DNA from 4 places in the Streptomyces sp. NPDC002742 genome. Region 1 is predicted to be linked to each of the others. Evidence: riboswitches for the same ligand, from Rfam matches in the RefSeq annotation. Region 1 holds a riboswitch; each other region holds the start of a gene.
What was found. A riboswitch is a leader RNA that binds a small molecule or an ion and turns the genes downstream of it on or off. The one in region 1 is predicted to bind cobalamin.
Positions count from the first base shown of each region.

Region 2: it holds a riboswitch for cobalamin, as region 1 does, so the genes downstream of both, ACFYW8_RS04175 (CbtB-domain containing protein) here and ACFYW8_RS42970 ((2Fe-2S) ferredoxin domain-containing protein) in region 1, are expected to answer to the same signal.
Region 3: it holds a riboswitch for cobalamin, as region 1 does, so the genes downstream of both, ACFYW8_RS34980 (cobalamin biosynthesis protein) here and ACFYW8_RS42970 ((2Fe-2S) ferredoxin domain-containing protein) in region 1, are expected to answer to the same signal.
Region 4: it holds a riboswitch for cobalamin, as region 1 does, so the genes downstream of both, ACFYW8_RS23860 (CbtB-domain containing protein) here and ACFYW8_RS42970 ((2Fe-2S) ferredoxin domain-containing protein) in region 1, are expected to answer to the same signal.

Region 1 is NZ_JBIAQF010000048.1:19,646-24,391, forward strand. It holds gene ACFYW8_RS42960 (hypothetical protein) at 1-337, opposite strand, end outside; partial or broken gene ACFYW8_RS42965 (short-chain fatty acyl-CoA regulator family protein) at 1,024-1,231, shown strand; cobalamin riboswitch at 1,229-1,406, shown strand; gene ACFYW8_RS42970 ((2Fe-2S) ferredoxin domain-containing protein) at 1,636-1,911, shown strand; gene ACFYW8_RS42975 (ArsR/SmtB family transcription factor) at 2,084-2,878, opposite strand; gene ACFYW8_RS42980 (hypothetical protein) at 3,268-4,032, opposite strand; gene ACFYW8_RS42985 (MSMEG_1061 family FMN-dependent PPOX-type flavoprotein) at 4,234-4,746, opposite strand, start outside.
Region 2 is NZ_JBIAQF010000002.1:307,967-312,712, reverse strand. It holds gene ACFYW8_RS04180 (acyl-CoA dehydrogenase family protein) at 109-1,299, opposite strand; gene ACFYW8_RS04175 (CbtB-domain containing protein) at 1,522-1,743, opposite strand; cobalamin riboswitch at 1,781-1,943, opposite strand; gene ACFYW8_RS04170 (histidine phosphatase family protein) at 2,128-2,712, shown strand; gene ACFYW8_RS04165 (ferredoxin) at 3,003-3,377, opposite strand; gene ACFYW8_RS04160 (nuclear transport factor 2 family protein) at 3,429-3,821, opposite strand; gene ACFYW8_RS04155 (PadR family transcriptional regulator) at 3,904-4,467, shown strand; gene ACFYW8_RS04150 (type 1 glutamine amidotransferase domain-containing protein) at 4,686-4,746, shown strand, end outside.
Region 3 is NZ_JBIAQF010000026.1:68,712-73,457, reverse strand. It holds gene ACFYW8_RS34990 (inorganic phosphate transporter) at 483-1,724, shown strand; gene ACFYW8_RS34985 (hypothetical protein) at 1,745-1,963, shown strand; cobalamin riboswitch at 2,099-2,242, shown strand; gene ACFYW8_RS34980 (cobalamin biosynthesis protein) at 2,348-3,307, shown strand; gene ACFYW8_RS34975 (cobyric acid synthase) at 3,304-4,746, shown strand, end outside.
Region 4 is NZ_JBIAQF010000013.1:48,292-53,037, forward strand. It holds gene meaB (methylmalonyl Co-A mutase-associated GTPase MeaB) at 1-889, shown strand, start outside; gene ACFYW8_RS23845 (histone-like nucleoid-structuring protein Lsr2) at 1,022-1,738, opposite strand; partial or broken gene ACFYW8_RS23850 (malate synthase A) at 1,920-2,111, shown strand; gene ACFYW8_RS23855 (CbtA family protein) at 2,157-2,918, opposite strand; gene ACFYW8_RS23860 (CbtB-domain containing protein) at 2,940-3,161, opposite strand; cobalamin riboswitch at 3,202-3,347, opposite strand; gene ACFYW8_RS23865 (enoyl-CoA hydratase/isomerase family protein) at 3,620-4,732, opposite strand.

The DNA of each region.
Region 1 (4,746 bases):
CGTCGTGTGTGCCCAGGCCCAGCCGCAACACCTGGCCGTCGGGCGTCCGGTAGCGCAGGCCGACCTTCTCGAAGGCGACCTGACCCATGGTGGTGACCGTCGCGTCCAGGGCCTCGCCGCCGCGCGGCAGGGCAGTGGCACTGCCGGAGCGGTCGAGGAAGACGGGTCGGTCGAGGCGCGGGTCGGCCAGCAGTCGGCCCTTGCGGCCGTCGAGTCGGCAGCGGAAGTGAACGACCCGGCCCGCTGCCAGGCCGTGGCGCCTCCTTGCCGCCGCCCATCGAGCCAGCCCGGCCATGGCCAAGGGGGCCACCACGAGGGCCACAAAGCTGCCGATCATCGATTCTGTCGTCTCTTCGCTGTGTTTGATTGATGTGAGTGAACGAAGAGTACGAGCGCTGCCAGAGACTCTGGCCCCGGGGGTGACCCCGTGGTGCCTCGTCCGAGTTCATCGGATGACGCGAACCTCGCCCTTCCCGCGGAGACCGCCGCACCATGATGACCGCGAGGGCGGCCGACAGGATGTACGACGAGGTCCCTCGTACCCCTCGGATCGGGTGAACGGGTACTGGCAACAGCCACGGCACCACTGATCAGGGGCCCGCCAACCGGCCCTTCAGCGACTGTCAGACAGCTCCTGACCAGCGGAAACCTGAAGTCGCCGACGTCGAACGGTTGGTGCACCTATCGCCCGAGCCAGGCCTGAAAGCGCCTGTGCACTTCACCGCAATGACCATCGCCTGATGCGTGGACGTTGTCTGGGGTGAAAATGGAGCCGTAGGGGCCGGAGTTGAGCGCACAAGCTTCTCGGACAGGCTGCAGAGCGTAGTAGCCGAATGCGACCAGTGCCACGACCAGCAGGGTGGACAGCAGGTAGCGGCGGACTGTCGGGGAAGGCACGACGTGATCCTGCTGACGCTTCACAAACACCCGTTGGGCGGCGTGGTGACAGCGGTGCTTCCTCCAACCTCACCGGAGAGACTGTCAGATGCAATGGCGGCAGCATCGTGTACGGGAAATGCTTGTGTCCACTCCGACGGCATCGACCTCACCGATGCATCCGCCGCCACCGCCATCGGCCTGGGTCGCCGGGTCTGCGAACGCCTCGACCGCCCCCAGCGCGCCGTACCACCCCTCGGCCGGTCCCCTGCGAATCGACCAGAACACCAGCACGTTCATCCCGTACCCCGTACCCCGTGACCGATCGCACGAACTGACGGTACGACGGACTTGATAGCCTCATCAGGCCAGTTGAGCCTCATCCGAGGCCAGGGAATCCGGTGCGAATCCGGAACTGACGCGCAGCGGTGAGGGGAACGGGCGGGGCACGCGAGCCACTGGGAGACCGGGAAGGCGCCCCGTCCGGACGAACCCGAGTCCGAAGACCTGCTGGCACCTCCGCGCCCCGGCGCGGAGGACATCCACAGTCCAGGCTCCGCGTACGAGCCCTGACCCCGAGGTCTGCCCGTGCTCCCCACCCCCGCCCGTCACGCCAAACCCGCCGTGCCGGTCACCGTCTGCGGCGGCCCGAAGAACGACACCGAGGACGCGACGAAGTCCGCCGCTGCGGGCTACCGGGCGCCGTGCCGCGTCGTCGTCTGCCGGGACTGCTGCTGTGGAAGCCCGAAAGTCGCCGGAGTGGATCACGCCCAGCAGACGGCACGCCTGGCCGAGAGCGCACCGGTGCGCATCGCGGCTTGCCTCGGCGTGTGCGAACACGCCAACGTGATCGTCGTCCAGCCCTCCGCCGCCGCACGTGCCGCGGGCGCCCGCCCGGTCTGGCTCGGCCTCGTCAACGACCGCGATGCCACGGACGACATCGCCGCCTGGGCCAAAGCCGGCGGCCCCGGCGTCGCCCCCTGCCCCGACATCCTCGACCTCTACGTCTTCACCCCGCCCCGGAGGGCGCGATGAGCGCGAAAGCCGGCCTGGTTGACGCCTTTTCCCTGGTCCGTCATCAATGCTGGGGCGGCAGTGTTATTGCGCGCCTGGTGAACTGATGACGATCCGAATTGTTGCGGTGATGCACCACGATGTGACAACTCGTGATGTCGTCGATCCCTGACAGGGAAAGCCACGCAGCCGGTCACGCATCGTCCGGGAGTGGTTCGCCGGTCTCCAGGAGCGACTTCATGCTTGCCACCACGTTCGGCCAGCCCTGGCTGACCATCTCGGCCAGGCTCGATCCGGGCTCGAATCCGTCGTGTACGACGGTGAGCTTCACGACCTGCGCGGCGGTCTCCTCGATCGTGAAGGTGACCTTCGAGCAGGCCTCGCCGGACAGCTTGGCGAGCAACTCCTCGTCCCAGTCGAAGCGCTTGGCCAGCTCCGGGGTGATGGCGTGCCAGGTGTAGGAGAGCCGGCTGTAGGGCTCGGCCTCCAGCACGACCTGCTTCGGGTCGCTGATCTGCACGCCGTGGTTGTCCCAGGTCATCGGTGAGCCGACGGACCAGTCCGTGGCGAACTCCGTGGACCAGTAGCGGCGGGTGAAGGCGGGCTCGGTCAACGCCTGCCAGAGTTTTTGCGGGGTGGTGCGGATGTAGGTGGTGTAGACGAAGGTCGGCGCGTCCATCGCGGTCTCCTCCAGGGCGAGTTTCAGGTCCGCCAGGGCTTGGACCCTGGTCCGGTCGTAGCGGCTGATCCACCGGTGAGCGATCTCGTGCACGGGCGCTGCGTTGAGGTAGTGCAGCTTCTCCCGGCCCCGCCGCGCGGTGGTGACGAGCCCGGCCTCCTCCAGTACCGCGAGGTGCTTGCTGACGGACTGCCGGGCCATGTCGAGTCCTGTACACAACTCGCGCAGGGTCTGCCCGTTGTGTGCGTTGAGCGAGTCGAGCAGTGCGCGCCGCGTCGGATCGGCCAGTGCCTTGAACACCTCGTCCATGCCCGTCCCCGTACCCAGGCCACCGCCTGTCGATATGCAGCCTTCCAGCTGCCTTTAATTTAGGCAGCCAATAGGCTGCATGTCAAGGCCAGCCCCGCAGCCGGACGAGGGTCGCGGGGCCACCGTTCGGCGGTGCCGAGGCCGAACGAGTTCGCCTGGATACGTATGGACGAAGCACGCGGGAGGGCATCAGGACATCTGGTCCCTGGAGGAACGCGACATCGATGTCTCGGCGCCGCCGACCTGGCCCGATCGCCCGCGCCGTGAAGCGCGGTGAAGCGCGGTGAAGCGCGGTGAAGCGCGGTGAAGCGCGACTGAGGATGCTGCGGTACCGGCCGGAGGTGATCGACGGCTACCTGGCGGGCACTGGCTTGGTCCTCAACCCATAGTCAGCGTTGGGGATCTGGTCGAGGTGACCACATGGATGCGGCCGCTTTGCCTGTGTGTCGCACCTGGTCAGCGGTCAGGCGCCGCAGGTCCCAGATCAACTCGGCCACGCCGACCGCCGCCGGCTCCTGTGCGTGGGGCTCCTCGGAAGGCGGGCCGCCGGTCAGGGCGCCCAGGTCGCCAGCGGGAATGCCCAGCACGGTCCCGAAATCGGCCACGAGGTCGGGGGTCAGCTCCTTGCGACCGGCGCCCACCATTCCGTACGTGGACGCGGACCAGTACCGGCCGGTCAGGGAGTGGAAGACCCTGGCGATGCCCATCCAATGCAGGTTCCTGTATCTGAGCATCCGGACGAGCAGGGCCCCGGGCGGCCCAGGGGGCGGGACATCGACCCGCGGGAACGCCGGTGACTGCACGACCTTCCGCTGCGGCAACGACCGGACGAGGTGGCGCAACTCGCTCTTCTTCTCCGATGGGAGCTCTACGGCACGTCTCACGACCTGTGGTACCCACCTGCTGGCCTCTGCGTCCACGGGGGCAAGGTCGTCCGGAACCGTCGCCCCCGCGATCACGAATACGTCTGCGGCATGGAGACCGAGTGCGGGTCCGAGCTGTCGGAGCAGGGCTGGGCTCGGCGCGATGCCGGCGAAGACCCTTTGGAGCTCGGGTTCGGGGACTCCGGATTGCCGTGCCAGGGTGCCGATGTCCAGCTTCCTGTGATCCAGCAACCTTGCCAGGAGCACACCGAAGCCTGGATATCCCGTCATGCCGCCAGCGTAGAAGGGGGATCACTCACCTGTCCGCTGGTTCAGACGGCATCGGGCAGGGCGAACCCCGTCGCCAAGGCGTCGGCCGGACTGCCGACGCCGCGCGTGACCTCGCAAAAGGCCCCGCGATGGAGCTAGGGGCATGCCGGTCCGGGGATTCGGCGTGCTGCTGATGGTTCGGTAATCGCTGTCGGCGGCCCGCTACTCGTAGCGGTACTTCAGCGAATCCGCCTCCGTCTGCTCGATGTCGGCGATCGTCAGCTCCGGCATCCGCAGCTGGGCCAGCGTCACCTCGGCCGAGGTCGGCTGGGCGTCCGCCGACAGCCACTGGTCCGGCTTCCAGGCCCCGCTGCGCAGGAGTGCCTTGGGGCAGTGCGGGTAGACCTCCTCGATTCCCAGCACCAGCGCACTGGCCGGCGGTTTGCCCACGGCGGTCAGCTGAGACAGCAGCTCCGGGCGGGTGGAGACGCAGGCCCGGCCGTTCACCCTGAGCGTCGTGGTGCGCCCCGGGATGACGAACAGCAGGCCGGCCCGTCCCGTGGTGACGACATTCTGCAGGGTGTCCAGACGCTTGTTGCCGGTCGCGTCCGGTATCGCCACCGTCCGTGTGTCCAGGACCGCGACGAACCCGGCGGGGCCGCCGCGCGGGGAAACGTCACAGTTGCCCTCTGCGTCCGTGCTGGCGACCAGGACCAGCGATGAGCATCCGATCAA
Region 2 (4,746 bases), on a different contig from region 1:
CCATCGAGACCTGACTGGCGAGGCCTGGGACGTTCGTGAGGAGTCAATTGACTATGGTGCCAACTATCCCGCTTTTGTGCCAACTAAAAAGCCTCGCCACACACGGCGCTACCGCCGCACCCGGGGCATCCCCAGCCCGATCCACGAGATGATCTCCCGCTGGATCTCGTTGTTGCCGCCGCCGAACGTGAAGATCACTGCCGATCGGTAGCCGCGTTCGAGTTCGCCGTGCAGGACGGCGCCCGCGGAGCCCTCCTTGAGGACGCCGGGGGCCGCGACGATCTCCATCAGCCAGGCGTACGCGTCCCGGCGCGCCTCGGAGCCGTACACCTTGACGGCGGAGGCGTCCTGCGGGGTGAGCGTGCCCTCCTGGACGGCGTTCACCATCCGCCAGTTGAGGAGTTTCATGGCGTCCAGTTTGGTGTGCGTCCGGGCGAGGAGGCGGCGCACCCAGGGGAGGTCGACGACGCGGCGGCCGTCGGCGAGTTTGGTCTCCGCCGCCCAGCGCTGGACGTCGTGCAGGGCGCGGATGGCCATGGTGCCGTGTGCGGCGAGGGTGACGCGCTCGTGGTTGAGCTGGTTGGTGATCAGCCGCCAGCCCTTGTTCTCCTCGCCGACCCGGCGCGTGGCGGGGACGCGGATGTTCTCGTAGTAGCTCGCGGTGGTGTCGTGCGAGGCGAGCGTGTTGATGATGGTGCACGAATAGCCGGGATCGGAGGTCGGCACGAGGAGCATGGTGATGCCCTTGTGGGGCGGGGCGTCCGGATCGGTGCGGACCGCGAGCCAAACCCAGTCGGCCGTGTCGCCGTTGGTCGTCCAGATCTTCTGGCCGTCGACCGTGTAGTGGCCGGTCTCCTCGTCGCCTTCCCGTACGGCCCTGGTCCTGAGCGCGGCGAGGTCCGTCCCGGCGTCGGGCTCGCTGTAGCCGATCGCGAAGTCGAGTTCACCGGAGAGGATCTTCGGCAGGAAGTACGACTTCTGCTCCTCCGTACCGAACCGCATGATCGTCGGTCCGACGGTGTTGAGGGCCATCAGCGGCAGCGGTACTCCCGCCTGGGCCGCCTCGTCGAAGAAGATGAACTGCTCCATCGGGCTCAGGCCGCGCCCGCCGTACTCCTTCGGCCAGCCGACCCCGAGCCAGCCGTCCGCGCCGAGCCGTCGGATCGTCTCGCGGTAGAAGCGCTTCTGCGCCGCCGGATCGCCATAGCGCGCGTAGGCGTTGTCCGGTACCAACTCGGAGAAGTAGACCCGCAGTTCGGTCCGCAACCGCTGCTGCTCCGGCGTGTATTCGAGATGCACGGCGCCTCCTGCCTCCCCGAGCCCGACCTGACGGCGCACACCGTAGAACGTGTTTCAGAAATTGGGAATGCCGATGACGCGGACGCCGGGTCCGCGGGGTGTGGGCGGGCGGGCCTGCGCACGTGAGGGGGCGGTGCCCGGCCGGCCGGGCACCGCCCCCTCACCTGGGCCGGGGTTCCCGGCCGTCGCGGAATATCGTGGCTCGTACGTTTCCCGTCGCCGTCAGTGGCAGGGGAAACCGAGCAGGTGGCGGGCGTCGTGGACCCATTCGTGGACGTTCTCGCCGGACACGAGGGAGGTGGCGCCCTGTTCGGCGCCGACGAAGTAGAGCAGGACCAGCATCAGGATGCCGAAGAAGGCCGCCCAGGGGACGATCGCACCGATCGGCAGCTTCGCGGGAACGGCGGTGGGGGTGACGGTCGGCTGAACGACGGACTGCGCCATGGGGCAGAACCTCCTGGGGAACTCGCGTCCCGGCTCGGTGGTGCACAGGACGACAGCCACGGGTCTGACTTGGCCCGCCTCCACCGCTCCTGGCCGGAGCGACAAGTGCTGGGCTTACAGTGGCGCGACCGTGCCGGATTTCCACCGGGCTTCCGCCGAACCGTCGTCAATATCCACGTGACCGTACCGCGAAGCCGGTTCGGGGCCAAGGGCGCACGCACGGGTGCACCCTGTGCGCCCCGTGCGCCTGGGAACTCGACGACCGCCCTGCCGGACCAGGTGGTTCGCCTCCGACCACGGTCGGCGACGCGCGGGCCCCTGCGCACGAGCCCGGTACATGAGCCCGGCACACGAACCAGGTCCACGAAGCATGAGAGTGATGGCATGACCAGCCGAGTGATCTTGATCTCCGCGGCGATCAGCGAGGCGCTGCGCGAGGCCCGCTTCGACGACGGGAGTCCGGTGGACGCCGCGGGCCTGCGGGCCGCCAGGACGGCGGCCGCCGCGGGTGCCGTGCCGGCCGCGGGCCGCCTGTGGGTCTCCCCCACCGTGCGGTGCCGCCGGACGGCGGTTGCGCTCGGACTCGACGGCGGTGTCGAGGCACCGGAGTTGGCCGGTCTGGACGTGGGCCGCTGGCGCGGCGCGACGCTGGCCGAGGTGAGCGCGAAGGAGCCGGAGGCGGTGGCGCGGTGGCTCGCCGATCCCGCGTCGGCGCCCCACGGCGGCGAGTCGGTGCGGGCGTTCTGCGACCGGGTGGCGGAACGCCTCGACGCGGCGTCGGAGTTCGACGGCCGCACCGTCGCGGTGGTGGAGCCCGAGGTGGTACGAGCCCTGGTGGTACGGGTGCTGGGGGCGCCGGAGTCGGCGTTCTGGCGCGTGGACGTGCCGCCGCTCACCGTCACGGAGTTGAGCGGGCGCGGGGGGCGCTGGAACATCCGCGCCGGACGCCCGCTCGCCGAACCGTCCTGACCAGGGCCGCCGTTGCCCGCACCGTAGATCCCCGACCCGGGCGGCCCTGGTCCTCAGGGGCTTGACGTCCTCAGCGCGGGAATTGACGTCCTCAGCACGGGACTTGACCCGGCCGTCCGGGTGCGGCCCCAGAGCCCCGACCCGGGAGGCCCGCACGTCAGCGCGGAGCACGGGCGGACCGCACCCTCGCCACAGCGCCCTGCCGCGGGGCCGACCTCGTCCTCACCGCGGACTTGACCCGGACCGCCCGGGCCTCACCTCGGAATCCTCTCCCGGGGCGCTTTCGTTCCTCACCGCAGCGTGGCCATGAAGTCCGCGCACGCCTGGGCGCACTCACGGCAGGTCTTCGCGGCGGTCTCCGCGCCGGGGCATCCGTCGAAGGCGTCGGCGCACTCCAGGCAGACGTCACGGCACCACTCCAGCTGCGCGCGGATGCCTCTCTCGTTCTGCTCCAGTTGGCGGGACAGCACATGGCAGGTCGCCTCGCAGACCTCCGCGCACAGGATCCCCGCGCGCCGTGCCGCTTCCTGGTTCTTCGGCCCGTCGGGATCAAGGAGACTCGCGCGCAGCGCACAGGCGTGGGCACACTCGGTGCAGGCCTGGGCGCAGGCGAAGCGATCCTCCAGGAACCGGAAGAGCTCCCGCTGTGATGTCGTCGTCGTCACAACGCGCGGGTTGCCGCGGAGAGTCGGTTCAAACAGCGCGGGACACGGACCTCACGCGCCGGCCGCTTCCCGGGAGATCTGTTCGAACTGCGCGCCCATCGCCTCGGAGAGCGCCTGCGCCGCCGACAACGGGCGCACCATCACGGTGAGTTCGTCGATGCGTCCGTCCTCGTCGAAGTGCAGGAAGTCACAGCCGTTGATCTCCTTGTCACCCACCTTGGCCGTGAAGACCAGCGCGTGGTCACGGCCGTCGGCTCCGGCGATCTCACGGACGTAGCGGAAGTCGCTGAAGACACGCCAGACGCCGCGCAGGATGGCCGCGGTGATCGCCTTGCCCGGGTAGGGCTTGAAGGCGACCGGGCTGGTGAACACGACGTCGTCGGCCAGCAGCTCCTCGACCGCGCCGAGGTCCCCGGCTTCCACGGCCTTGCGGAAGGCGTTCATTGCGCCCACCTCTCTTACTCAACTAATTGATTAGGTGCGGATAAGATTAGTCGTGTGGAGACAGGCCGTCTAGCCTTGTGGGATGGCATTGCGCAACGCGGTACTGGCCGCGCTCCTGGAGGGCGAGGCGTCGGGCTACGACCTGGCCAAGGGGTTCGACGCCTCGGTGGCCAACTTCTGGATGGCGACCCCGCAGCAGCTCTACCGGGAACTCGACCGGATGGAGTCCGAGGGGCTCATCGCGGCCCGGCTCGTGCAACAGGAACGCCGGCCCAACAAACGGTTGTTCTCCCTGACCGCGGCGGGGCTCGACGTCCTGTCCGCCTTCACCGCCGGGCCCGCGAGGCCCACGGCGATCCGCGACGAGCTGATGGTGAAGGTGTACGCCCTCGACGAGGGGGACGCGGACGCCGTCCGGGCGTCGATCGCCGAGCGCCTGGAGTCGGCGCGCGCCAAGCTGGCGCACTACGACCGGATCGGCGCCCGCCTGCTCGACGGGCGCACCGAGGACGAGTACCTCGCCGGGGCCGAGCGCGTCGGCCCGTATCTCACTCTCCTGGGGGGACGCGCCTTCGAGCAGGCGATCATCGACTGGGCGGAGCGGGCGTTGCGGGTCCTGGAACAGCGCGCGTCCGTCGCCCGCTAGGCAGCCGCGGCCTGCGGGCGCCGCCCCGTGCGACGAGTACGCCCACGGTCCCGTCGCACGGGCCGTGGCTGCGACCGCGTTACCTGTTGGTCACCGGGGTCCGGCCCGCATACGGTCGAGTACATCGCCACCCTGGCGTTCCACGTGCGGAACGTCAGGGGCGTACGACCGGTATCCCATCCAGGCCGTCAGGGCCCGCACCCTCGGAGAATCGCACCATGTCGAAGATCCTTTTCGTGTTGACCGGCGCCGACCACTGGACGCTCGCCGACGGCACCC
Region 3 (4,746 bases), on a different contig from region 1:
GCCGGAACGCCGCACGGGATCAAGGCCTACCGCCACGAGCCGCCACGGGATCCGGCGGGAGACCGGCCATCGGCGTGTGATCTGCACCACAACACACCCATGGAACATTCCCGTCGACCCCGGCCGGACATTTGCCGCAGATCACACGCTGCGACCGGCCCGCTACGGTCGACGGCACCGGAGCGCCGCCCGCCGGAAGGTCCACGTGGACCTTCCGGCGGCACGACAACAGCGGCAACTGCCGGGTGACCGGAATCTCTTCCCCGAATCCCCGGCTCACCCCAGACGTCCCACCCCGGGGCGACGACCCAAGCGGAGCTTGGAATTCCACATCCGTTCGAACCCGCGGCGCCACCCCTCCGGTTCAACCGGAGGAGCGATTCACCGTTCCAGACACCACGATGCCCGCCCCAGTTCACCTTCCGTTCATCCAGGTTGCCTACGGTCCACCTGCCACTGACGTCCAACAGAAGCCTGGGTAAATGGAACACATCACGCTCCTCCTCGGAATCGTGATCGTCACCGCTCTCGTGTTCGATTTCACGAACGGTTTCCACGACACCGCCAACGCGATGGCCACCACCATCTCGACCGGCGCGCTCAAGCCCAAGGTCGCGGTGGCCATGTCCGCCGCGCTCAACCTTGTCGGCGCCTTCCTCTCGGTGGAGGTCGCCAACACGATCTCCAAAGGCCTCGTCGATGAATCCGGCATCAAGCCGGAGGTGATCTTCGCCGCGCTCGTCGGCGCGATCCTCTGGAACCTCGTGACGTGGCTCGTCGGACTCCCGTCCAGTTCCTCGCACGCCCTCATGGGCGGCCTGGTCGGCGCCACCATCGCCTCCGCCGGTACCGGCGCCGTGCACGGGGACGTCCTGGTCGGCAAGGTGCTCCTGCCCGCCGTCGCGGCCCCGATCGTCGCCGGCCTCGCCGCGATGTTCGCGACCCGGCTGTCGTACAAGCTCAGTGGTGACGCCGAGACCAAGGCCACCAAGAAGGGCTACCGCGCCGGCCAGATAGCCTCCGCGGGCCTGGTCTCGCTGGCCCACGGCACCAACGACGCGCAGAAGACGATGGGCATCATCACCCTGGCCCTGGTCGCCGGTGGCGCCGTCGCTCCGGACTCCAACCCGCCGGTCTGGGTCATCCTGTCCGCCGGTCTCGCCATCGCGCTCGGCACCTACCTGGGCGGCTGGCGCATCATCCGCACGATGGGCAAGGGTCTGACCGACCTCCGGCCGCAGCAGGGCTTCGCCGCCCAGACCAGCGCGGCCACGGTCATCCTGGCCTCCTCGCACATCGGCTTCTCCCTCTCCACCACGCACTCGGTCTCCGGTTCCGTGATGGGCGCCGGCCTCGGCCGCAAGGGCGGTGTGGTCCGCTGGTCCACCGCCAAGCGGATGGTCGTCGCCTGGGTCCTCACGCTGCCCGCCGCCGCCGTGGTCGGCGCGCTCGCCGAGTGGGTGACCGGATTCGGTGCCTGGGGCACCGCGCTCGTCGCCGTCTTCCTGGTCGGATCCAGCCTCGCGATCTGGCGCCGCTCGCGCCGCGAGGTGATCGACCACAACAACGTGAACGACGCCGAAGAGCCCGCCGGTGTGGTGACCACCGCCATCGCCGCCGTCACCCCGCCCCCGGCCGGCATCGTGGCCGAGGAGCTCACGGCCACCATCCCGGCTCCCGCCGAGCCCACGGCGAGCCCGTCCGCGCCGTCCCCCGTGGCCTGAGAACCGAAGGAAGAAACAGCATGAACATCGACTGGTCAGCCCTCGGGTCCGTCTTCGGGGTCAGCCTCGGAGTGACCGTGGCCCTCGTCACCCTCTTCACCCTCGGTGTCGCCGGCCTCTCCAAGAAGGAGTCGGCCCAGGGCGGTTCCGCGGTCGCGGCGGCCACCGGCGCGTACGTCTGCTTCGCGGCCTGCGCCGCGGCGGTGGCGTACGGCATCTCCCTGATCATCACCAAGTAACCCGGCGGAGCGGCCCGAAACAGGGTTGCGCCGAGCGGTACCGCGCGTGGGGTGCGGGACGGATCACCGTCCCGCACCCCACGCGTATGTGGGCCTGCGCACACTGTCCCCCCGCAGGTCAACAGCCAGTTGACGGCCGTTCTCACCCCGTGGTGGACTGCCGGAGCCAAGTACGGCGGCATGAGAGGAAGCCGGTGCGAATCCGGCGCGGTCCCGCCACTGTCATCGGGGAAGAAACTCCCCGGGAGCCAGGAACTCTCACCGCCGGTCTCGTCGAACCAGGGCGTGGACACCCTGAGTGAGGACATATCGCCATGCGCGGCTGCCCGTTTCCCGATCCGCTGAGTACGAGGGTTCCACTCCACCCGACCGCGGGCTGACCCCGTGCGTGCCGATCGCGTCTTCGCGTACGGCGCCGCCGCCGGCCTCCTGGGCGACCTGCTGCTCGGCGATCCCCGCCGGGGGCATCCGGTCGCCGCGTTCGGGCGGGCCGCCGCGGCCGTGGAGCGGACACTGTGGCGCGACCACCGCGGGTGGGGCGCACTGCACACCGCCGTCTGCGTGGGCGGTGCCACCGGACTCGCCGCGCTCACGAGCCGTACCGTACGCACCTCCCGTACCGCTTCCGTCGCGCTGACGGCCGCCGCCACCTGGGCCGTCGTCGGAGGGACCTCCCTGGGCCGTGAGGCGCGGGCGATCGGTGGCGCGCTCGCGGCCGGTGACCTCGACGCGGCCCGGGAGCGGCTGCCGCATCTGTGCGGCCGCGATCCGCAGGCGCTCGACGCCGACGGGATCGCGCGGGCCGTCGTCGAGTCCGTCGCCGAGAACACCTCCGACGCCGTCGTCGGCGCCCTGGTCTGGGGCGCCGCCGCCGGTGTGCCCGGACTCGTCGCCTTCCGCGCCGTGAACACGCTCGACGCCATGGTCGGGCACAAGTCCCCCAGGCACCGGCGCTACGGCTGGGCCTCGGCCCGGCTCGACGACGTCGCCGGCTGGCCGGGAGCCCGGCTGACCGCCGTCCTCGCGGCCGTGGCCGGTTGCGACCCGCGCGGGGCCGTGCGCGCCTGGCGCGCGGACGCCCGCAAGCATCCGAGCCCCAACGCCGGGCCCGTGGAGGCTTCTTTCGCGGGCGCGCTCGGCGTGCGCCTCGGCGGCACCCTCTCCTACGGGGGACGGGTCGAGCACCGGCCCGTGCTCAACGGCGCGGGGCGCGCCGTCCAGGTCCACGACATCGAACGGGCCGTACGGCTCTCCCGGCGCGTCGGCTGGCTCGCGCTCGGCGTGAGCGCCGCCGGACGGGTGCTGCTCACGGCTCGGCTCACCAGGAAGGGGCGCACCGCATGAGCGGCGGGCTGCTGATCGCCGGGACCACCTCCGACGCCGGCAAGAGCGTGGTGACCGCCGGGATCTGCCGGTGGCTGGTGCGCCAGGGCGTCAAGGTCGCGCCCTTCAAGGCGCAGAACATGTCCCTGAACTCGTTCGTGACGCGCGAGGGAGCCGAGATCGGGCGGGCGCAGGCCATGCAGGCACAGGCCGCCCGCGTGGAGCCGACCGCGCTGATGAATCCCGTGCTGCTCAAGCCGGGCAGCGACCGCACCAGCCAGGTCGTCCTGATGGGCAGGCCGGTCGGCGAGATGAGCGCGCGCGGGTTCTTCGGGGCGTCCGGGCCCGCCGGGGAGCCGCTGCCGGGCGCCGGGCCGAGCGGGGAACGGCTGCGCGGAGGGCGTCAGGAGGCACTCCTCGGGACCGTCCTCGACTGTCTGGCTCAGTTGCGGGGCACGTATGACGCGGTGATCTGTGAAGGCGCCGGCAGTCCGGCCGAGATCAATCTGCGGCGCACCGACATCGTGAACATGGGAGTGGCGCGCAACGCGGGGCTTCCCGTGCTCATCGTCGGAGACATCGACCGGGGCGGTGTGTTCGCCTCGTTCTTCGGGACGGTCGCGCTGCTGTCCCCCGAGGACCAGGCGCTCGTCGCCGGGTTCCTCGTCAACAAGTTCCGGGGCGACGTCGGCCTGCTGGAGCCCGGCCTCGACATGCTGCACGGCCTCACCGGCCGGCGCACCTACGGCGTCCTGCCCTTCCAGCACGGCCTGGGCATAGACGAGGAGGACGGGCTGCGTGTCTCGCTGCGCGGGGCCGTCCGCGAGTCGTCCGTCTCCTCCCCCGTCGGCGCGGACATCCTGCGGGTGGCCGTCTGCGCGATCCCGCTGATGTCCAACTTCACCGACGTGGACGCGCTGGCCGCCGAACCCGGCGTCGTGGTGCGGTTCGTGGACCGGGCCGAGGAACTGGCCGACGCGGACCTGGTCGTCGTGCCCGGGACCCGGGGCACGGTGAAGGCACTGGAGTGGCTGCGTGAGCGCGGCCTCGCGGACGCGATCGCGCGGCGCGCCGCCGAGGGGCGTCCCGTGCTCGGCATCTGCGGTGGCTACCAGATCCTCGGACGGCACATCGAGGACGAGGTCGAGTCGCGCGCCGGTCACGTCGACGGACTCGGCCTGCTGCCCGTCCGCGTGCGGTTCGCGCGGGAGAAGACGCTGACGCGGCCGGTCGGCGAGGCCCTCGGCGAACACGTCGAGGGGTACGAGATCCATCACGGCGTCGCCGAGGTCAGCGGCGGCGACACGTTCATGTGCGATGCCGGGGGAAACAGCCTGGACGGGTGCCGGGTAGGCGCCGTCTGGGGCACGCACTGGCACGGATCACTGGAGTCGGACGGATTCCGGCGGGCCTTCCTTCGCGAGGTGGCCGCCGCCGCGGGCCGCCGCTTCGTGCCGGCG
Region 4 (4,746 bases), on a different contig from region 1:
CCGGCCCCAGCACCGGGCGCTGGCACAGGAATTGCTGACCGAGCTGCTCCCGCACAGCGGGAAGGCACGGCGGATCGGCATCAGCGGGGTGCCCGGCGTGGGCAAGTCGACGTTCATCGACGCGTTCGGCACGATGCTGACCTCGCTGGGGTACCGGGTCGCGGTGCTCGCCGTCGACCCGTCCTCCAGCCGTACGGGTGGCTCGATCCTCGGCGACAAGACCCGTATGGAGCGCCTGGCCGTGGACCCGGCCGCCTTCATCCGCCCCTCCCCCACCGCCGGAACGCTCGGCGGGGTGGCCAAGGCGACCCGCGAGTCGATCGTGGTGATGGAAGCGGCCGGCTACGACGTGGTGCTGGTGGAGACGGTCGGGGTCGGCCAGTCCGAGACCGCGGTGGCCAACATGGTCGACTCCTTCCTGCTGTTGACGCTGGCGCGCACCGGGGACCAGTTGCAGGGCATCAAGAAGGGCGTCCTGGAGCTGGCCGACGTGATCGCCGTCAACAAGGCGGACGGCCCGCACGCGCGCGACGCCCAGTCCGCCGCGCGTGAACTGGCTGGCGCCCTGCGGCTGATGCACGGCAGGGACGCGGCCTGGACGCCTCCGGTGCTGAGTTGCAGCGCCCGCGAATCGGCCGGTCTGGACACCGTCTGGGACCGCCTGGAACAGCACCGCACCCTGCTCGACTCGACCGGCCGTCTCGCCGACAAGCGCCGCGACCAGCAGGTCGACTGGACCTGGACGATGGTCCGCGACGAACTCCTCGGCCGCCTGCACAACGACCAGGCCGTACGGGCCGTCACCCCCGACCTCGAACGGCAGGTGCGGGAGGGCGGGTTGACCGCCACGCTAGCGGCGGAGCGCATTCTGAAGGTGTTCGGCGGCTAAGGTCACTGAGCCGGCCGCTGGGACGGTGGCAGGGCGAAGGCAGTTGAACCGCACGGGCGGTGACCGGGCTGAGCCCGGTCACCGCCCGTGTTCGCGTTCGCGGCCGGACCCGGCGCAGGCCGGATCCTGTGCTCACCTCTGTGCTGCCTCGTAAGCCTCGCGGATGGACGCGGGGATACGTCCACGATCATTTACCAGATAGCCGTTGGTGCGTGCCCAGAGGCGTATCGGTTCGTCCTCCGGACGGGGATCGAGCTTACGGGTTGCAGCAGACTTGCCGGGGCCTCTCCAGTCTCCCGAGGACACCCCTTCCAGCCGGTCCGCCGCCTCTTGGAAGAAAGCGGACAACGAGGCGTATACGCCCTGCTCGGGATCGTGTGCATCAGCCCACGTTCCGATGGTTCCGTTGAGCGTGTCCAGAAACGTCCCGTAGAGACCGTCACGCTCCGCGGCGATCGGCACCCACTCACGACGCCAGAACGGATGGTCGAGGTCCGCGGACGGCTGCATCTCCTCCAGGCCCATCCGGCTGAGGTAGACCCGCTGGATATCCGTCAGACCAAGAAGGAGATGGCCGACGGGGATTGCCGCTACCTCGCACCCCAGCGCCACCAGACACGATCGGCCATCGGGCTGCCTGCCGGCATCGGTGTCGTTCGCCAGCAGCCACTGCCACATGTCCCCCGGCAGCTTCAGGCCCATGTTCAGTTCGGCTTCGCCGATGGCCGCATGGCTTCCCGGGCCGCCGAGCGCAGCGAGGGCTTCAGGGTCGTTCCGTTCAAGCCAGGCGGTCACCCGGCCCCACGCCTCTCGTACGTCTCCCGCCTCGTGCATCGGGGTTTCGCTCACGTGTGATCTCCACCCAGGCAGGATGCGCACCTCCGTGGAACAAGCCCACCCATATCGCAGGCTCGCAGGGGGCGTTGGCCGGTCTCCCGGACTGTGAAGTTGTCCTCTTGGCGAGGCAACGACCGCTGATGATCCATTGGGCAACCGTATGCGGGACCACTGACAGTGCCTGGCGCGGAACGACGCCCTCAACTCCGGTACCCGGGTGTGGATGGCGGACTTCTAGGACGCCACGGCGCCGACCTGGGAGAACGTGGTCGGCGGTCAGCTCGCCCTGCTCGACGCCATCGAGCGCAGTATCGACTTCACCACCGAGGACAGCAACGGGCACCTGCCGGCCGACCGCGAGCGGCTCGCCACCATGGTCGTCCGGAAAGCCCCCGGAAGCGTCCGGGGGCTTTCTCGTGTCCCGACGGATTCAGTTCGCGGCCGGAACCGATCGCCGCCCGGACGGGACCACCGCGGGCCTGGGGTTGAGCATGCGCTCGGCCAACTCGCCGAAGACGAGGCCGAATCCGCCCCACAGGGTGGCCTGGATGGCCAGGGCCGAGAGCCGGAACCGCCACAGCAGGGTGGCCGGGAAGTCCCCCGGAACCTCGTTGATCACGGGCAGGAACTCGTAGGCCAGGCCGATCAGGACGGCGAAGGCGGCCACCGCGGCGACGGTGGCGTACCAGGTGCCCAGGCTGGGCGCGAGGCGCTTGCCGAGGATGGTGGCGCCGACGGCCAGGAGCACGCTGAGGACCATCATCAGGAAGTACAGGGTGGTCCGCTTGCCGATCGTGTCGGGGTCACCGACCGACGGCGGATTGGCCGGGTACTTCATGAACGGCACGACGTACACGGCGAGGAGCGCGGTCCCGGACAGCAGGAGCGCGGTCGCGCGGGCGCTGAAGCGGCCCACGCGGCCGAGTGCGAAGCAGTAGGCGAGCGCGGCGATGCCGCCGAAGGAGATGCCGTAGACCAGGACACCGGTGGCGAGGCCGGCGGTGGACTGGAGGCTGCGGGAGACGAGTTCGACCTCGTGCCCGTGCGCGGGCGCGTGGGCCTCCTCGAAGCCGATCGCGCTGTCGACTGTCGGTTCACCGAGCAAGTAGGCGACGACCAGGGCGAGTACACCCGCCGCGAGGCCGGCGAGCATGCCTCGCACGAGCAGGTTTCTTACCGTTGCGGAGTTCATGAGTGTGTGCCGTCCCTCGCGTCAGTGGCAGGGGAAACCGAGCAGGTGGCGGGCGTCGTGCACCCACTCGTGGACGTCCTCGCCGGAGACGACGGAGGTGGCGCCCTGTTCGGCGCCGACGAAGTACAGCAGGACCAGCATCAGGATGCCGAAGAAGACCGCCCAGGGAGCTATCGCGGTCAGCGGCAGCTTGGCGGGAAGTGCGGGGGTGGTGGCTGTCGGCTGGGCGACGGTCTGCGCCATGGCAGGACCTCCTCGGGAGTTCGCGTCCCATCTCGGTGGTGCACAGGATGACGCCTACGGGTCTGACTCACGCGGCGCCCGGCGTGGCTGGGCGTCTCGCTCACAGTGGCGCGACCGTGCCGGATTTCCACCGGCTTCCGTCTTGACGTCATCAATATCGGACCGACCGTACCGCGTGGTGAGTACCTGGCCAAGACCGCGCCACCTGGGGTGATCTTCCTCTCGTCCCAGGTGGCGGGGTCCGTTGTGAACGGCGGGTCACCGGTTCCGATCCGGACGACACGCGAAGAAGTGCCCGGTGCCTCCGCCGGGTTCGGCCGCGGGGGACGTAGGAGGTTCGACGTCCGTGACGCACAACTCGACTTCCCGCCGGCGGAGTTCGGCACGCACTCGGCCGGAGGGGCGGCTTCCGGACGGCTGCCGGGTCCGGTGGACGCAAGGCCGCCCCCGCGCCGACTTCAGTCGCTCAGCGTCGCCGTTCCCGGGTCGGCGAGCCGCGCCGTTCCCGGGTCGGCGAGCCCGAGTTCACGCTCACCCAGGGAGGCGAAGAAGCGCTCGACATCGACGTCGGTGACCTCGGCGAGGGTCGCCGGAGACCAGTGCGGGTCGCGGTCCTTGTCGATGATCTGGGCCCTGACACCCTCCACCAGGTCGGGGGCGGACAGGGTGGCGCAGGACACGCGGTACTCCTGGTCCAGAACGCGCTCCAGTGAACCGAGCCGTCGCACGCGGCGCAGGGCGGCCAGCGTGACCTTCAGAGCGGTGGGCGAGTTGCCGAGGAGGATCTCCGCGGTCTCCTTCGCCTCCGGGTCGCCTACCGCGAGCAGTCGTCGGACGATCTCCTCGACCGTGTCGGCCGTGTAGCAGGCGTCGATCCACTCCCTCCGCTCCGCCAGCTCACCCCGGGGCGCCGGCCGCGCATGGCGGGCCAGAGCCTCGCGCACGGGAAGGTCCGCGAGGTCGGACACGAACTGCCTGAGCGACGCGGACTGCAGGTAGTGGTCGGCGAGGCCGCACAGCAGGGCGTCGCCCGCGCCGATCGAGGCACCCGTCAGGGCGAGATGGGTGCCCAGCTCGCCGGGTGCCAGGGCGAGCAGATGGGTGCCGCCCACGTCTGGGACGAAGCCGATGCCGGTCTCGGGCATGGCGATGCGGGAACGTTCGGTGACGACCCGGACGCTGCCGTGCGCGGAGACGCCGACGCCGCCTCCCATGACGATGCCGTCCATGACCGCCACGTACGGCTTGGGGTAGCGGGCGATGCGGGCGTTGAGGTGGTACTCGTCGCGCCAGAACGCGGCGGACGCGGTTCCGTCCCCGTCGCGCGCGTCGTCGTGGACGACACGGATGTCGCCGCCCGCGCACAGTCCGCGCTCGCCGGCGCCGGTGATGACGACGGTCTCGACGGCCGGGTCGTGTTCCCAGGCGGTGAGGGCCTGGTCGATCCGGCGCACCATCGCGTGGTTCAGGGCGTTCAGCGCCCTCGGCCGGTTCAGAGTGAGGTGGGCGGCCCGTCCGTCGGTGTGCAGCAGGACGGATTCCTCGGCGCCGGGTGCCTCGCCGCCGGTCATCCGAGGGCCTCCGT